Regions from separate parts of the Paenibacillus sp. FSL L8-0333 genome, predicted to be linked through region 2. Evidence: riboswitches for the same ligand, from Rfam matches in the RefSeq annotation. Region 2 holds a riboswitch; each other region holds the start of a gene.
The links. Region 2 has a riboswitch for cyclic di-AMP ahead of NYE72_RS16550 (APC family permease). Riboswitches for the same ligand answer to the same signal wherever they lie in the genome.
Positions count from the first base shown of each region.

Region 1: it holds a riboswitch for cyclic di-AMP, as region 2 does, so the genes downstream of both, NYE72_RS00540 (C40 family peptidase) here and NYE72_RS16550 (APC family permease) in region 2, are expected to answer to the same signal.
Region 3: it holds a riboswitch for cyclic di-AMP, as region 2 does, so the genes downstream of both, NYE72_RS02675 (hypothetical protein) here and NYE72_RS16550 (APC family permease) in region 2, are expected to answer to the same signal.

Region 1 is NZ_CP150186.1:111,429-116,995, forward strand. It holds gene NYE72_RS00520 (hypothetical protein) at 1-59, shown strand, start outside; gene NYE72_RS00525 (4a-hydroxytetrahydrobiopterin dehydratase) at 288-575, shown strand; gene NYE72_RS00530 (cytochrome c) at 657-1,013, opposite strand; gene NYE72_RS00535 (GNAT family N-acetyltransferase) at 1,141-1,626, opposite strand; gene NYE72_RS00540 (C40 family peptidase) at 1,815-2,267, opposite strand; cyclic di-AMP (ydaO/yuaA leader) riboswitch at 2,312-2,454, opposite strand; gene NYE72_RS00545 (C40 family peptidase) at 2,803-3,231, opposite strand; cyclic di-AMP (ydaO/yuaA leader) riboswitch at 3,289-3,427, opposite strand; gene NYE72_RS00550 (hypothetical protein) at 3,645-4,475, opposite strand; gene NYE72_RS00555 (M1 family metallopeptidase) at 4,487-5,567, opposite strand, start outside.
Region 2 is NZ_CP150186.1:3,713,807-3,719,373, reverse strand. It holds gene NYE72_RS16560 (DsbA family protein) at 1-652, shown strand, start outside; gene NYE72_RS16555 (disulfide oxidoreductase) at 649-1,113, shown strand; cyclic di-AMP (ydaO/yuaA leader) riboswitch at 1,308-1,467, shown strand; gene NYE72_RS16550 (APC family permease) at 1,592-3,409, shown strand; gene NYE72_RS16545 (iron-hydroxamate ABC transporter substrate-binding protein) at 3,613-4,620, shown strand; gene NYE72_RS16540 (iron ABC transporter permease) at 4,841-5,567, shown strand, end outside.
Region 3 is NZ_CP150186.1:600,209-605,775, reverse strand. It holds gene kdpB (potassium-transporting ATPase subunit KdpB) at 1-744, opposite strand, end outside; partial or broken gene kdpA (potassium-transporting ATPase subunit KdpA) at 761-2,436, opposite strand; gene NYE72_RS02675 (hypothetical protein) at 2,653-3,069, opposite strand; cyclic di-AMP (ydaO/yuaA leader) riboswitch at 3,322-3,511, opposite strand; cyclic di-AMP (ydaO/yuaA leader) riboswitch at 3,930-4,094, shown strand; gene NYE72_RS02670 (hypothetical protein) at 4,163-4,717, shown strand; gene NYE72_RS02665 (hypothetical protein) at 4,732-5,253, shown strand; gene NYE72_RS02660 (hypothetical protein) at 5,294-5,567, shown strand, end outside.

The sequences.
Region 1 (5,567 bases), 3.2 Mb from region 2:
CGCACCGCATTAATATTCTAGTTGGCGAAGAGGATTTGGCTTCAGTAGTTTTGATTTAGGCAGAGGAGACGTCTGGACGTAATTTGCCCGTAGTTAGTAGCCCGTGTTAAAATTGATAAAGCCGAGTTATAATCGCTGGGATTTGTGAATACATTTAATCGAAAATATCGCCTTTATCCTGGCACATCCCTTGGACCTCAGAAGCTAAGGGATGTTTTGTTTAACGCCTAAGACAAGTAAAGGGAACTACGCACTTTACTGCAATTTTTTGTAAGGGAGGAAACGAATTGTTATTTACGGAAGAGGAACTGCGTGAGGAGATCACCAAGCTGGAGGGCTGGAAACTGGAAGATAATGTTATGGTGCGAAAATATATGTTCAGCCAATATATGAAGGGCATTGCGTTTGTGGATGAAGTAGCCACGATTTCAGAAGCCTTCGATCACCATCCACATATTACGATTGATTATAAAACAGTTACCCTGCGCCTGAAATCTAATGAAGAAGATGGGATTACAGCTCTAGATCTTCGAGAGGCGCATGAATTTAATGAAGCCTTTGAAAAAAATCATTAGTTTAGCCAAAATCATAAAATAAACGCCCGTGCACAGATAGTCACCTATCTCATACACGGGCGTTTTTGGTTGCTTGGCTGGTTACTTTTTCTCTGAGAGCCAGAGTGCGACGTTGGCGATCTCTTCAGGAGCTAGCTTCTCCTTAAAGGAAGGCATTTGGCCACGTCCTTTGGTGACGATGCTGTAGATTTCCTCAGCGTCATGCTGACCGCCTTCATTCTGAAGACTTGGTCCAACTCCACCTTGAAGCTGATCGCCGTGACAGGTGATACAGCTGGCTTTCACGGTTGCTTCTGCCTTTGCGGCGTCCAGTTGAACTACCGGCATCGTGGGCTTATTTTCTTCTGCTACCTCTTCTTTACCCGGAAGTGTAAACATGAGTACTACCGCAAAGGCACAGGCGGCAAAAAACAAACCGCTCATGATCCATTTCTGCATCCCAATTCGTCCCTTCTATGTAAGCTGCTCCCTACATTATAGCTTATGGTGAAGCGTTATCATAGGGTTTGTGACAAAAAAATGAACGAGAATACAATCATTCTTATGAAATATCTGGTATTTAATATCATTTGTCATAGACCATGCAATAAAAAGGTTTGTCTCCTGTAGGTGTGCGGCGTTCATACGTATCTGTAATCGTAAATCCACATTTTTGATAAGTTCGAATGGCGCGTTGGTTCCAGGTCAGGACTTCCAGATCTATCTCACGATCAGGATAACGATTCAACGCTGTCTGGACGATGGCATCTACGAATAGTTTGCCTAAACCATGGCCGCATAGATCGGGGCGCATCCCAACTCCTAAACGGACGACTCCTTCCATCGGGAACAACTGTGCGAATCCGCACAAAACCTCATTTTCATTTAATATGGAGATATATTGTTCCTCCCGGAGCTGCGGATCACCAAACTCGATGCCAAGAGCCTGCATCTGCTCCCACGGCATCCAGCCATAAATATTATATGGGGGCGTATAGCTCCACTTACAAATAGCTTCTCCGTGAATTGCCTCCATAGGAACAACATGAAAAGTTACCGAGGGATTTATCATAAGGTCAACGATCTCCTTTCACGAGGACATTGCTATATTACTAATTATATACAAAATGGGGGAGGTTCGACTCAGAAACTTTATATGAGGGGAATGTTTTACAAATTATGAGAGGGGTAAATAAGTAATAAGACAAAAAAACAAGCTCTCCTCCAAGAGTACCTTGGAAAAGAGCCTATGTACGTTATTTATTGCACATCATCATTGTCTTCCGATTCAGCAGCAACCGATTGGTAAGCGTCTGTGCTCATAATGCGCTTGGCACCAACGTAGCGTTTCACGTAGTAGCTATCACTCAGAGAGCTAATCGTAACACCGCGTGAGGTAGAAGCGTGTGCGAACTTACCTTCACCGACATAAATGCCGACATGGGAGACACCTTTGCCACTTGTATTGAAGAATACAAGATCTCCGGCTCTTATATCATCACGGGAGATTGCTGTGCCCATTTGATATTGGGAACCTGATTGGTGTGGAAGGTTAATGCCAATCTTATCAAACACATACATTGTAAATCCGGAGCAATCAAATCCGTTAGTGGATATACCGCCGGATACGTATTTAGTACCGATGGCCTTGTCAATCACTTTATCCATTTTGGAATCTGCGAAAGCGCTTCCTGCTCCGATGGTGAGGATGATGGAAAAGCTTAGTACTGCTGCTGCTAACTTCTTCTTCAAAAGTGTATACCCCTTCCAAATGCCTACGAGGTTAGCTTAAGGGTTCGGTTGAAGGTCCCCTATGACCCCTCTATATAATGGAGGTCAATTCACCCAAAGTTGGTTCCCCCGTTTTCCTAATAGTTAGGAAACTCGGCTCATACTGTTGATTAGGATTAGCTTGTAATCAATACATGACAAAACCTTTGTAAATAACAACTTAATGATTACAAAAATGTTACTAAAATCTCACTGCGCTAATTGTAACAAACAGAAAGCCGCTTGGCAATCGTTTTTAACATATTAATGCAGAAAAATTGGCATTTTTACGGTAGAAAGGCATATGTAAGCGTTAATAATGACCTAATTTTTAATATAATTGCAATTTTTATCAAATAAACGTGTTTCAATTGGGCTCTAATAGTGTAAAAATATATTATGGAATAAAGAAAAACCCGAATTTGATTACGGGCATAATCAGATTCAGGTTCATATAGTTGTAATTGTGAGGAAGGTTTCAATCGAAGGCTACAGCTTGATAAGCTGAAGTACTCATTACTCTTTTAGCGCCAACATAACGATTGGCCCAGTAGGCCTGACTGAGTGAAGTGATGGTCACTCCACGCGAAGAGGACGATTGTGCGAATTTTCCGTTTCCAACATAAATGCCGACATGGGATACTCCATTGCCAAGTGTGTTAAAGAACACTAGATCACCAGAACGCAGATTGCTTTTGGATACAGCAGTTCCAACGCTATATTGAGCTTTTGATGTACGAGGTAAAGTAAGACCCACATTCTTGAATACATACTTTGTAAATCCAGAGCAATCAAATCCGGCAGTGCTTGTACCTCCGGTTTTATAGGCAACTCCAATAGTCTTTGAGATTACAGAGTCCATTTTAGAGTCGGCAAAGGCGCTTCCTCCACCAATAGATAATGCCATTACAAGTCCTAGCGCCGCAGCGACGCATTTTTTTCTTAAATTATGTCTTTTCAAAAGATGTACTCCTTCCAAGGCCTGCGAGGTTAGCTTAAGGGTTCGGTAGAAGATTCCCTATGATCCCTGTAAAGCGAGATCAATTCACCCAAAATATGGTTCCCCCACTTCCCGGTGCAAAGGAATTAGGCGTGTTAAGCACCAGAGAATGACGTTTCGACAGTTACACTTACGATAAATACATTTAGTTATGTAGGAATCGTTTCAATTGATTACAAAATTGTTACTAATAGCACAGGACTTATTGTAACAGAGCTTTTACGATTTTGCAAATACTCTTAAGTTATCCGTAATGAGAAAAAGTCCCAGCTCCTGAATACAGGAATTGGGACCTTTTTATTATGTCAAATAAGGTTGATTTATTGTGGAAATGCTTTGCTACGCCATAGATGATATTGTGCAGAGATTCCCCACATTTTTAAGAGCGTAGAAGGTAGTGGTGAGATTTGCCGTATTATAAGTGCCGGTAGGCCGGGACAGAACAGACCCGTCAGTCCGCACACTAGCAGTAAGAGCAGGCCTCCCGCCCCAAGTACAATGGAAACACCTATAGCAGGAATCAGTGACCGCAAGCAGATGATCAGTGAGGAGAACATTCCTGTACCGCCGGTGTAACCAAACTGCATATATAGAAGAAACAGGCGCACGATAAAAATATATATAAGCCATGCCAATACGTATGGTACTAAATGAAGTAACAAAGCGTAGTTAAACAAAGAGGATAAGAACAGCCCGTACATTTTTGGAGCAAGCCAGTAAAGCGGCAGCAGGGTCAGCACCCATTCGATTAGGCTAAAGACTAAGACAGGTAGTCCATAGATCTTCATGCCAGGGAAAAAGAACAGTCCACGCTCGCCCTTTCGCTCCTGGTGGAGCTCATGCAGCAATCCTGCCCTTATGAAAGGGGAAAGCAGAAGTCGCAAGACAACAAGCGCCAGAAGCATCCATAACCAAGTGCGTATCGCAGGGTCCGTATTCAAGCTGAACTGTCCCTCGATATAATACAACAGTCTGCCCATACCGCTGCCTCCGGCGTCTTTATCCGGATAGCGCAGTAGAATTGGAATAATAGCAGATCGGATGAAACCATACATAAAGTAGCCCCAGAGCAGTCGGTAGATGAAGAGCAGAATTAAAATATAAAATTGCTCCTTCATGCTTTGCCAGCCGCGGGTTATCGATGTTCTCACAATCATTCACCTCACCAGACAAGAGTTCCGAGCACGGTTTCAAGTAGTTTAGTTACACTTAATGTCCAGCGAGAGAGCGTCTTGGGCTCTATTTCCGCCAGCCTAAAGTTGTTTAGATGTTTGCTCTCCAATAAGATGGAATGTTCAGGGTCAATCTCAGCAGAGAGAAGAGGCTTATCGCTTAACAATTGAAACGTAGTCTCTACTCCTTCACCGTTCCAGACCCGCTGCACCGAAGAGCTGTCGGCGAATGTGAATTTCACGGGAACATCAACGTAATCGCTCCCTTTGTTTGAAATCTTCACTAATGATTCGTAGCTTGGAGCATCGCCGCTGTTATTTTTTTTAAAAGTAATCGTATCTACTGAGAAGTCAGGCGCTCCATCACCATAAATGTAATCATCGAAATAGGCCTGCCATGATTTTTTGGTTACCTTCTCAACGACTTTCTGAAAATCTGACGTAGCAGGATGCTGGAAACGGAACTTACGAGCGTAGGAGGACATGATGTTGTTCATTGCTTTGGTACCTACCTGGCGTTCGATATCTTTAAGTACAAGCTTGCCGCGGATATAAACATTTCGGCTATAGGAATCCGCCCCTGCATATTTCCACGTTTCCAGATTTAACGGCTCAGGTATAGTCACCAGGCTGGCCTGTAAAGGCAAATTAGACTTGATACCGTATTCTTGCTCCATAAGTCTGTCTTCGGCATAGGAAGTGAAGCTTTCATCCAGCCAGGCTTCCTCGAATTCATTACTGGCTACCATACCGTAGAAGTATTGATGGCCGATTTCATGAATGACGGTTCTTTCAAGTGAGGTATCTGGAGAAGAATCCGCGGCCCCAAAGGCTGTAATAAGGGTAGGGTATTCCATTCCTCCAGCACCGTTGCCCTCCTTAGGTGGGACGACAATAGACAGCGTAGAGTAGGGATAAGGACCATACCATTTGCTGAAGTAGGTCAGGGCAGCCTTGGCAGCCTGAAGGTAACGCTCTTTTAAATCTTTGTGTAGTGGGTCGAGATACACCTTAATTCGTACTCCAGGCACCTCCGGCGTAGAGAAGGCTTCCTCAGCTACTGTAAAATCA
Region 2 (5,567 bases):
TATTAGTTCAATAGCTGTAGTAGTTATCATTTTTGTTGGATTGTTTATGTTAGCTTCGAAAGATGCAGCAAAGAATGTCTCTACAGGAGAACCGGTAGAATTCAATTACAGTGAGCTACCTAGGATTGGTAATGAGGATGCACCTGTTAAGCTTGTTGAATTTGGCGATTTCAAATGTCCAGCTTGTTCCCAGTTTGCTGGCTCCATGAAACCGAAAATTGTTCAAGATTTTGTCAACGAGGGAAAAGCAGCTCTTTACTTTGTAAATATGGCTTTCGTTGGTCCTGACTCTGAGACAGCTTCACTAGCTGCATTGTCTGTATACCATCAGAATAAGGATGAATTCTGGAAGTTCTATGATGCTGTATATGCGCAGCAAGGGGATGAGAGCGACGAATGGGCCACTGAGGATTTCTTGATAAGCCTTGCTGAAAAAGAGAAATTAGCGATCGATTACGATCTGTTGCGTAAAGACATCCAAGAGAAAACTTATGCAGATGAGCTGAAGAAAGACATTCAGTTGGCAACTGACGCAGGCGTGACAACTACGCCTTCGCTCTACATTAATGGGGTGAAAACGGCTGAACCTTTCGATATTGAAGCGATTACATCTGAAATTAACACCGCCGCAAAAGCAGTGGAGGCAAAGTGACAAAATTCCTATCTTTTTGCAAGCGTAACTGCCTCTATCTGGCCTGGTTTGTCTCTTTGGTTGCTGTAGCTGGTAGCTTGTATTTAAGTGAAGTCTTGAAATATGAACCTTGTAAGCTTTGCTGGTTTCAGCGGATTTTTATGTATCCGCAGTTATTTTTGTTGGGAATTGCCACTTTCCGTGGAGATAAGCGCATCATTCCTTATGTGCTTCCATTAAGTTTGATTGGTGGCAGTATCTCAATCTATCATTATGCGGAACAGAAGATTCCAGCGTTAAGTAAAGTTCTACCTTGTACAATTGGTGTTCCTTGTAATAAAGATTACTTGAACTACTTCGGATTTATTACGATTCCTTTGTTAGCTTTAATCGCTTTTGCTCTAATTAGTCTCCTTCTTTGGTATGGACGTAAGGAAGAAGAAATGATTGAAGTAGATGCAGAGGAGAGCTTAGGATTTTAGTTTTCGCTTTGGAAGTTACAAAAAAGCTGAAAAGGTATTAAAATCACGGGCTAGAGGGATAATTGAAGATAATGAAAGAGAGCATCCAATAAGACGCTATATTTGAGCTTATTGGATGTTTTTTCATTCTTTTTTCATTTTTTTCAACGCTTTACTGTAGGCACTTTGTAGACTAATATTAGACCTTGTGAGAAGTTGAATATGCGCTGAATTTTCTTAGGAAAAACGGGGGAACCAAACTTGGCATTCATGCCAATGGGGTGAATCGGAACCGGGTCGAACAGACCTGTACCGTAGGGCTATAACCACAGCCCGAATCCGCCAGCTAACCTCGTAAGCAAGGTGGGAAAATGACCATGCATAAGCATGCGGATCATTTCCGTATGCTTATTTTTGTGTCTGCATTTATGAAATCCACCGATGAAAACAGCGCACGGAAATTCCGTTTCAGCTCCCAAAGAAAGGAACTGTATCCACCATGGTAAGCAAGGTAAAACGACTATTGATCGGACGTCCGATGAAGTCGAATGAACTCGATCATGAAAAGTTATCCAAGGTTAAAGCACTGGCTGTCCTGTCTTCTGATGCGCTCTCGTCTGTAGCCTACGGAACGGAACAAATACTGATTGTACTGGTGGCTGCCGGGTTTACTGCCATCTGGTATTCCCTGCCAATTGCATTAGCCGTATTGGGCCTGCTGGCCATCCTGATTTTATCCTATCGGCAGACGATTTTTGCTTATCCGCAAGGAGGCGGAGCTTATATCGTAGCCAAGAGCAATCTTGGTATTCCGACAGGGCTGCTCGCTGGGGGTTCATTATTGGTGGATTACATTCTTACCGTAGCGGTTAGTGCCTCGGCAGGGACGGATGCGATCACATCGGCTTTTCCAAGTCTTCATAATCATACTGTTCTCATCGCTGTATCTGTTATCGTTCTATTAACAATCATTAATCTTCGCGGAGTGACTGAATCGGCTTCGTTCATCGCAATTCCAGTGTATTTGTTTGTGGTTTCGATTGTTGTTCTGATTATCTCCGGTATCGTTAAATATGCAATGGGTGGCGCGCATGCGAATGTTCCTGAAATAGGCAGCGCCGTATCTAATGTAAGTTTGTTTCTACTATTAAAAGCGTTTAGCTCTGGTTGTTCAGCCCTAACGGGGGTTGAGGCCGTATCTAATGCGATCCCAAACTTTAAAGCACCGGCTGAGAAGAATGCAGCCAAGACGCTAATGATCATGGGACTTATCCTTGGCTTTATGTTTACCGGAATCACTGTGCTGGCGTATTGGTATGGTATTGTGCCAGATGAAAAGGCTACGGTTGTCTCTCAGATCGCTGAATCGACCTTTGGCCGTGGCGGATTGTACTTTTTCATTCAAGGGATTACAGCAGTGATTTTGTTCTTGGCAGCTAATACAGCATATTCAGCGTTTCCGCTGCTTGCCTTTATGTTTGCAAAAGATAAATATCTGCCACACGCATTTATGGTCCGTGGTGACCGCCTGGGCTTCTCAAACGGCATTATTTTTCTAGGAGTTATGTCTATCATACTTGTGGCTGCATTCCATGGGAATACGGAAGGTTTGATTCCACTTTATGCGGTAGGCGTGTTCATTCCTTTTACCTTATCCCAACTGGGGATGATGGTGCATTGGATCAAAACAAGACCTGCTGGATGGGTGAAAAGATTTGTTGTAAATACCATCGGTATGCTGACTACATTGACGATTACGCTTATATTTATTATTACTAAATTCTCAAGCGTATGGATGGCATTCATTTTCTTACCTGCTGTAATGTTCGTGTTCCACCGTATTCATAAGCACTATTTGAACACTGCGGATCAACTGCGTATATGTCCGGCTACTGATAAACCTATAATTAAAGGAAGTACTGTAGTTGTTCCTGTTGCAGGGGTTACACGTGCTGTATTACATTCCATCAGCTATGCGAAGTCTCTAACAGATAATGTTGTTGCTGTGTATGTAGGCTTTGATGAAGAAGACATTCATAAGATGGAGCAACGGTGGGAGGAATGGAATCCAGGCGTACGCCTGATTGTACTTCGCTCCAGATATCGTAGTATCATTCGTCCGTTAGTGAAGTTTATCGATACGGTTGAGTGGAAGACAGCTGCGACGGATCACATCACGATTCTGATTCCACAGTTTATTACCAAACATTGGTGGCAAGCCGTGCTTCATAATCAGACCAGCTTTTTAATCCGCTCGTATCTAATGAATCAAAAGGACGTTGTAGTAGCGACTGTCCCTTATCATTTAAATAAATAAGTAGAAGATTAAAGATGAGGTTATATCCGGAACGTTCGGAATATAACCTCTTTTGTATTTTATATGAAGGAAATTGTTGCAAATCCACAGAATTTGAAATTTATATGTTGACACAGAGAATGAGAATCAATATCATTTAAAAGTGAAGCAGAGGTAAAGGTCACCTTTGAATATCAAAGCAGTTACATATAGGAGGGTTTTTAATGTTTTGGCTTAACAGAAAAAGATCAGGAAGCATGAAAGTGACAATGAGCGGACTAATAGTGATGACGCTATTACTTTCCGCTTGTGGTAATAATAATGCTGAAAGTTCATCAAATGCAGGAACAGCGCCTACAACAGCTCCTACAGCAGAATCTACAGAGGCACCTGCTGCTCCTAAGACATTAACAGATGCAATGGGCCATGAAGTAACGATTCCGGCTAATCCACAGCGCGTCCTGGGTTCATATTTGGAAGACTCATTGGTAACTCTGGGTGTGACTCCAGTAGCTCAATGGTCAGTTACAAATGGCGTTCAGGATTATCTGGCCACTGAATTGAAGGATGTTCCTACAATTAGTTACGATCTTCCGTTAGAGGCTGTAACCAGCTTTGCTCCGGATCTTATTATCATCCCATCGGAGTCTTCTGTTCAGAACGGGATTTACGATCAGTTGAATAAGATTGCACCCACTTATGTAATTGGGGATGAACTAAATCAAGATTGGCGCAAATCTTTGCTCAAGATTGGTGAGATTTTGAACAAAACCCCTGAAGCAGAAAAAGCCATTAAAGATTATGATGTTAAAGCAGCGGCTGCGAAAGAACAGCTTGCAGGAGCTATTGGACAAGAGTCCGCGGCTATTCTATGGTTGGTGCAAAAAAACTTCTATATTGTAGACGAAACCCGCAGCAGTGGTGCTGTATTATATACAGACCTTGGCGTAAAGCTGCCTAACTTAGTAACAGAGATCCCAGTAGGAACAAGAGCAACTTGGAATCCGATCTCGCTAGAGAAGCTTTCTGAGCTGACTGCAGATCATATTTTCCTTGTAAATAGTGATAAGACTGAGGGTTCGGAGATCTTAGATAGTGCAATTTGGAAGGGCATCCCAGCTGTAAAAGCTGGAAATGTGCATGAAATGAGCTCAACAAGCAGCTGGCTTTACAGTGGTGCGAACGCTGGCAGCAAAATCATTGACGATGTGCTAAAAAGTCTTGTGAAATAAAAGTCGTAATTCACCATGAATGAGACTGATCATTTCGGTGGGGAAGGGCGTGCAGATCAAGTATCTCGTGATACAAAGATCTGCACCATTTTTTTATAAACCAATCCCATAGTACGGAAAAATCGTTCCTGCAATTGTACAACATAAATATTTTTGCGATAATGAGAATGATTGTTGTTATCATATAAACCATTGTAACTATTGAATAAGGAGACAACCCATGGTTTCACCCTCAGATTTCGCAAATCGTATTAACAATGAACCCAAAAAAGCTCTACATACCCGACCGGCAGCTGCCATTGGTATTCTTATTTTTGGACTTGCTGCTATTGCCTTCGGATTGGCACTTTCGGTCTCAGTGGGTGCGGCAGATATCAAGTTAGCTACAGTATGGGAAGCTATATTTCATTTCAATCCAGATTTACAAAAACATCAGGTGATCAGAGAACTGCGATTTCCACGTGCTATTGCTGGCGCCTTAGTCGGTGCTTGCTTCGCAGTAGCAGGGGCTATCATGCAGGGGATGACAAGAAACCCGCTTGCGGATTCAGGGCTGTTAGGCTTGAATGCAGGAGCAGGAGTAGCGCTGGCAATAGTATTTGCTTTTGCACCCTCACTCTCATTCACTTCACTAATGTTGTATTGCTTTATCGGTGCCGCTGTGGCCTCTTTTATCGTATTCGGAATCGGTTCGCTTTCTTTTAATGGCCTGACCCCCTTGCGATTGACACTAGCAGGTTCGGCAGTTAGTGCTTTATTGGTTGCTATTAGTCAGGGAGTAGCTATTCTTTTCAACTTATCTCAGGATATAGCCTTCTGGTTAGCCGGTGGGATGGGGGGAGCTAGCTGGACTCAGATCAAGATTATATTCCCTTGGGTGGCCGTAGCCTTAATTGCAGCGATGATGTTATCACGATCCGTTACATTGCTCAGCTTAGGAAGAGAAG
Region 3 (5,567 bases), 3.1 Mb from region 2:
ATCTAGATCAACGCCCAGGTAAGTCGCAATAGGCCGCAAGGTCACTACTACAATCAGGAAAATCAACGTCAGACTGATCAAGAGTGTATTTAGTGCAATTTCATTGGGTGTCTTCTGACGTTTCGCCCCTTCAACGAGGGAGATCATCCGATCCAAGAATGACTCACCGGGATCACTGGTAATTTTGACTTTAATCTCATCACTAACTACCCGGGTGCCGCCTGTGACTGAGCCGAAATCTCCGCCGGCTTCCTTAATAACAGGTGCAGATTCACCTGTAATTGCCGATTCATCTACGGAGGCCAGCCCTTCAATCACTTCACCATCGCCAGGGATAAGTTCTCCCTGACTGACGATCACGATATCTCCTTTCCGCAGCTCGGAGGAAGAAACGGTCTTCACAGACCCTCCAACGAGCTTATTAGCTGTGATATCCTGTTTCGTTTTCTTAAGCGAATCCGCCTGGGCCTTCCCGCGGCCTTCAGCCAGCGCTTCAGCGAAGTTGGCAAACAGCACTGTGAATAACAGAATGAACAACACCGTGATATTGAAGCCTACCGATTTCTCTGCATTAAAATATCCGGGGGCCAGTACCATAAGCAATACAATAATCGTGCCGATTTCGACTACGAACATGACCGGATTTTTGATTAACGTCACCGGGTTAAGCTTAATAAAGCTATCCTTTACAGCGCTTAGGAGTATGGGTCCCGTCAGCAGCTTTTTTCTTTTTACAGTACTCATCTTGTTCTCCCTCTTCCTACCGTAAGGTCAAATATTCTGCAATCGGGCCGAGCACAATGACCGGCAGAAACGTCAGCGCACCGATAATCACTACCGTACCAATCAGAATTCCGGTGAACAGACCATTGTCTGTGCGGAATGTGCCAATCGTCTCAGGAACCGGCTTCTTCTGGATCAGTGAACCTGCAACTGCCAGCATTGCGATTATAGAGACATAACGGCCAAGCAGCATTACGATCCCGGTTGTAACATTCCAAAAGGTGGTATTGTCCGCAAGCCCTTCAAATCCTGAACCATTGTTCGCGGCAGAAGAGACATATTCATATAACACTTGGCTAAGTCCATGGAATCCGGGATTCGTGATGGAACCGTTGCCCAAGTCCGTTAAGACGCACCTGCTGTTGGTACAAGGATAATGAACGGATGCACAAGGATAGCAATCGCAATCAGCTTCATCTCCTTGGCTTCTATCTTTCGCCCGAGAAACTCTGGTGTTCTGCCAACCATTAGTCCACATAAGAAGACGCCCATGATGGCATACATCAGCATATTGATTAGTCCTACACCTTTTCCCCCGAAGACGTTATTGAGCATCATTAGGGCCAGAGGGGTAATGCCACCCAGCGGTGTCAGCGTATCATGCATATTGTTAACACTACCTGTCGTAGCTGCCGTTGTTACCGAAGTGAACAGAGAAGATTGCGGGATCCCAAAACGTACCTCTTTACCTTCCATGCTGCCTTGCGAAGACTCGATCCCCAGCGCATTAATAGCGGGATTCCCTTTAGTTTCCGCATAATAATTCAGCCCCAGCAGCAGAACGAACAAGGTCATCATTGCTGTGAAAATCACCCAGCCCTGACGTTTGTTCTTAGCGAACAACCCGTACATATATGGCAAAGAGGCTGGCAACATCCACATAGAGAGAATCTCCAGAACGTTCGTAAGTGGATTAGGGTTCTCAAAAGGATGCGCTGAATTGGCTCCGAAGAAGCCGCCACCATTCGTACCTAAGTGTTTAATTGACTCCAAAGAAGCGACTGGACCGATAGCGATTTGTTGCGTCTGCCCTTCGAGTGTAGTGACCTCAAGCGATGGCTTGAGCGTTTGTGGCACATGCAATCCTACCAGCACCAATGAAACTAGCAGAGCTAATGGAATGAATACACGAATATGTGCTTTTACGAAGTCCTCAAAAAAATTTCCGACTGATTTCTGTCCTGTAATCCCTCTGACAAAAGCAACCGCAACAGAAAATCCGTTCGCTGCAGACGTGAACATCATCATCGTGATGACTGCCATTTGTGAAAAATACGATAGTCCCGTCTCCCCGCTATAATGCTGCAGGTTCGTATTGGTCATAAAGCTGATCACCGTATTTAATGAAAGCGTCTGTTCCATATCGGCAATTCCATTCGGGTTCAGCGGCAATCCCCGCTGTAATCTTAGAAAAATATAACTGAAAGCAACCAGTACGATATTAGTTAAAACAAAGCTGAGTGCATACTTCTTCCAGGACATTCCGTCCCGTTTTTTCAGGCCGATCAGCTTATAAATACCTTTCTCTGTGCCTGCAAACCAGCGATCCGTACGATTCGGTTCGTTAGAAAATACATGATATAAATACGTCCCCATCGGCTTGACCAACAAGATGAGAATTACAATTACGACGACTATTTGCAAAATGCCCATGAATGCCCCTCCTTAAAATTTCTCAGGATGAATCAACGCGTAAACCAGATATATAAACAACAGTAGGGTAACAGCGATTACTAGAATCACAGCTTATCCCTCCCCGTATCCTCAACTACACCTGCGCACCAGCGCATAAAGCCATAAAATAACCCGTAAATTACAGCTAACGAAGCCACCATATACAGATCCCTCATATCTTCCGCACTCCTTCCATTATCCTTGATGAGGTGATCTATCGATTAGAAAATCAGCATCACCACTATGGGAATAGATTACATAGCTCGCACCAAGTCTTTTATAGACCAATCTAGGATTTATAGAACTTGTAATCACAAAAATTGGCTGTGTCGTCCAGGTACGGCACATCTGAATATAGCGGCAGCAAAGCGGAAAGCTGCTCTCAAACAGATATACCCTGCCTACCGGGAACGATGGGCGAAACCAAGTGCTCTGATGGCGGGTATCCACTAGAATAACCTGCTCGATTCCGAGCTCCTCTAGTAAAGCTTTCTCAGCCAGATTGTTGGTTAATCCCGCCATCTTAATACCCCTGAACTTCAGAAGTTTAATGAAATGTTCTCCCGCCTTTGTAGGCGCACATACAAGCACATATTCATTCTGATCCGTCATCTCTTTTTTCTCCTCCTGCTCATTTACAACAAGGAGGCAACGAAAATCTCCGAAAGGATGTTGACCTATCGTCATTTTCGGGCACAACCTAAAGCTCGGTTGTGTCACGTCATTAGACGCTGCCTAACAAATACCGCTAATGATGAATTTAGCGACCTCTTGGGGGAGGCCTCCATAAATGCTTTGCTTCTAAGAGCACAGCAAAAAGCCACAAAGGATCTCCTCTGTGGCTCGCTAGCGGTCACATTGCACTCATCCTCTCTCCATACGCTTACGAGGTTAGCTGTCGGATTCGGGCGGTGAGAGTCGCCCTACCTGTATAGATGCGAGCTCACTCGCACCCTCTACAGGATTCACCCCATAATCAGCTTCCGACTCTCACATCGGCTGCCGATTGTTGGTTCCCCCGCTTTCCTTATCGGAAATTAAGCGGATCAAATATTCGATTGTCGTTGAAACAGGAGTAATCATACTCTTATGCACGAAGACTTGTAAAACCTGAATGATGCCAAAATAATGCAAATTAAAAACTATTTTCCCATTAGATAGCGCTTACTTGATATCTAATCTCTCTATATCTCTTGTTTACTCGAGTTTCGAGCGTTTAATCGCTATCTATAACCCATGTGATTTTATTCACCTTTTTAGGGTGAAAATACTGCAAATTTCCTTTATAGGTTGAAACGCAAGAAGCTGAGGTTGAGCGAGAAAGAGCTCGATAACACGCCATAAATACCTATTTACCTCGTTTTTCAGTCGTAGTCGGCAGGATATGGTTAAAATCGCTCTAAAAGAACATTTTCCGTTTTTTACAGAAAATCTTGAAAAGAGTATGATTCGGGTTGAATCTAATTCATGAAAAACAATCAACGCTGAGTTCCTGCATTCGCAGGGAACGGGGGAACCATCAGGCCACCTGGCCTACTTGGGGTGAATCCAAAGGAGACTGCGTAAGTCTCAATAGGTAGGGCGACTCTCACCGTCCGAATCCGACAGCTAACCTCGTAAGCGTAAAGAGAGAGACCCTTGATCCGCCACGCTTTGGCCCAGGTATATCTGCCTGTAATCCAAAACCGCAGCAGAGGTCCTCCTCTTGCTGCGGTTTTTGCGTTACCTGAGCCTATTAGGTGATAGCACGCTGGATGGGGTGAATGTTTTGAAGCACTATTATTTAGGGATACATCAAGGGCTGCTTGAGCCGATAAGTCTAAATTACGTTTGTTTCGGGGCCTTGTGGTTCGAAGAAAATAATCACAGGTACATTGTAGGTTATGCATTTGGCCAGAACCAGATCCAAGCCCTTCGCCAATTCAGTACACCTTCTTCTTGTAAAGACTGTTTAGACTCTAAGATTGTATATGAAATATATAAAAAAATTCGAGAACAACAACAGCAGCAGGATTGGTCATCGCATCAAAAACTCCCGTGGTTTACAGCCTTCAAGGAGCCTTGGAAAGATGTAAGCGCCGGTTGGTATGTCTTGAGATCCCGCAGCACCTTTCCCTTACATCTATCTGTTATACGGAAAGAGAAGTTCCGACTATGGCTAGAGCATACCGCAGTCTGTGAGAATAAAATGGAAATGCTCGCCTGTGTAGAAAAGGCTAGTGTCACTCATCATGTAGACTTAAAGCTTTTGGAAATCTAAGGAGGAACCCTACTATGGACCAGCGCAGACTATCCCGCATTGAAGTATTTGTATTGGATGAACCCGAGCCTATTCACTATGGAATGGAAGGGGCTGAAGGCTGCCGTTATGGTATTCTGAAGCTCACCTGTAAGGGAGGTTGCAGTTGGGGGGCTTGTCTAATCTCTGCCAACACCAAAAATTTCGATCTCATTAAATGGAGTTCTTTTTTACGGGCTATCTGTCATTGCCGTCTTGAGGAAGCGCTGGATAAGGTCCGCCGCGAAGGTTCAGATTGGGAGCAGGTTAAGCTTGAGCTAGTTCAGGGTGCTTTGCAGGATTTAAAGGCCAAGCTCCAGGGTAAATCCTTGGCTGGGCATATTCAGCAAGGGCGTCTGTACAGTGTTGCAGCTGGGGGGAGCAATTCCAGAAGTGAACGGCTCTACTACAAACCTTCCAAAGCTTTTTCCACTGCCTCCCAGCAGAAACACAGTTGCCCGGAACCAGACACCGCCGATCTTATCAATAAATCCATCTCTTACTTTTCTATATTATAGATTCAAGCAAATCTCTCATTCTGAAAGGATCGTGTTCACCATGCCTGACCCCTTACCTCCCGTGTCCACCTACAGTGCTAAATTTGCAGAGTGTGTTCAAAAGTATACTAATGAAGTCTACGTACTCAGTTCCATGTTATTAGAACAATCTAATGAGGCAGACAAGGTTACTATCCGCACCTTCACAGAGCTTCATAAAATATATCGTCAGGATAACTTCGACCCTCAGTTATTCTCTATCCACGCTTACCGCACTTGTATTCGCCAGTGTGCTGATTCTTTTGCCCGGCGCTCTCTTCTATCGGCTAAGGGAT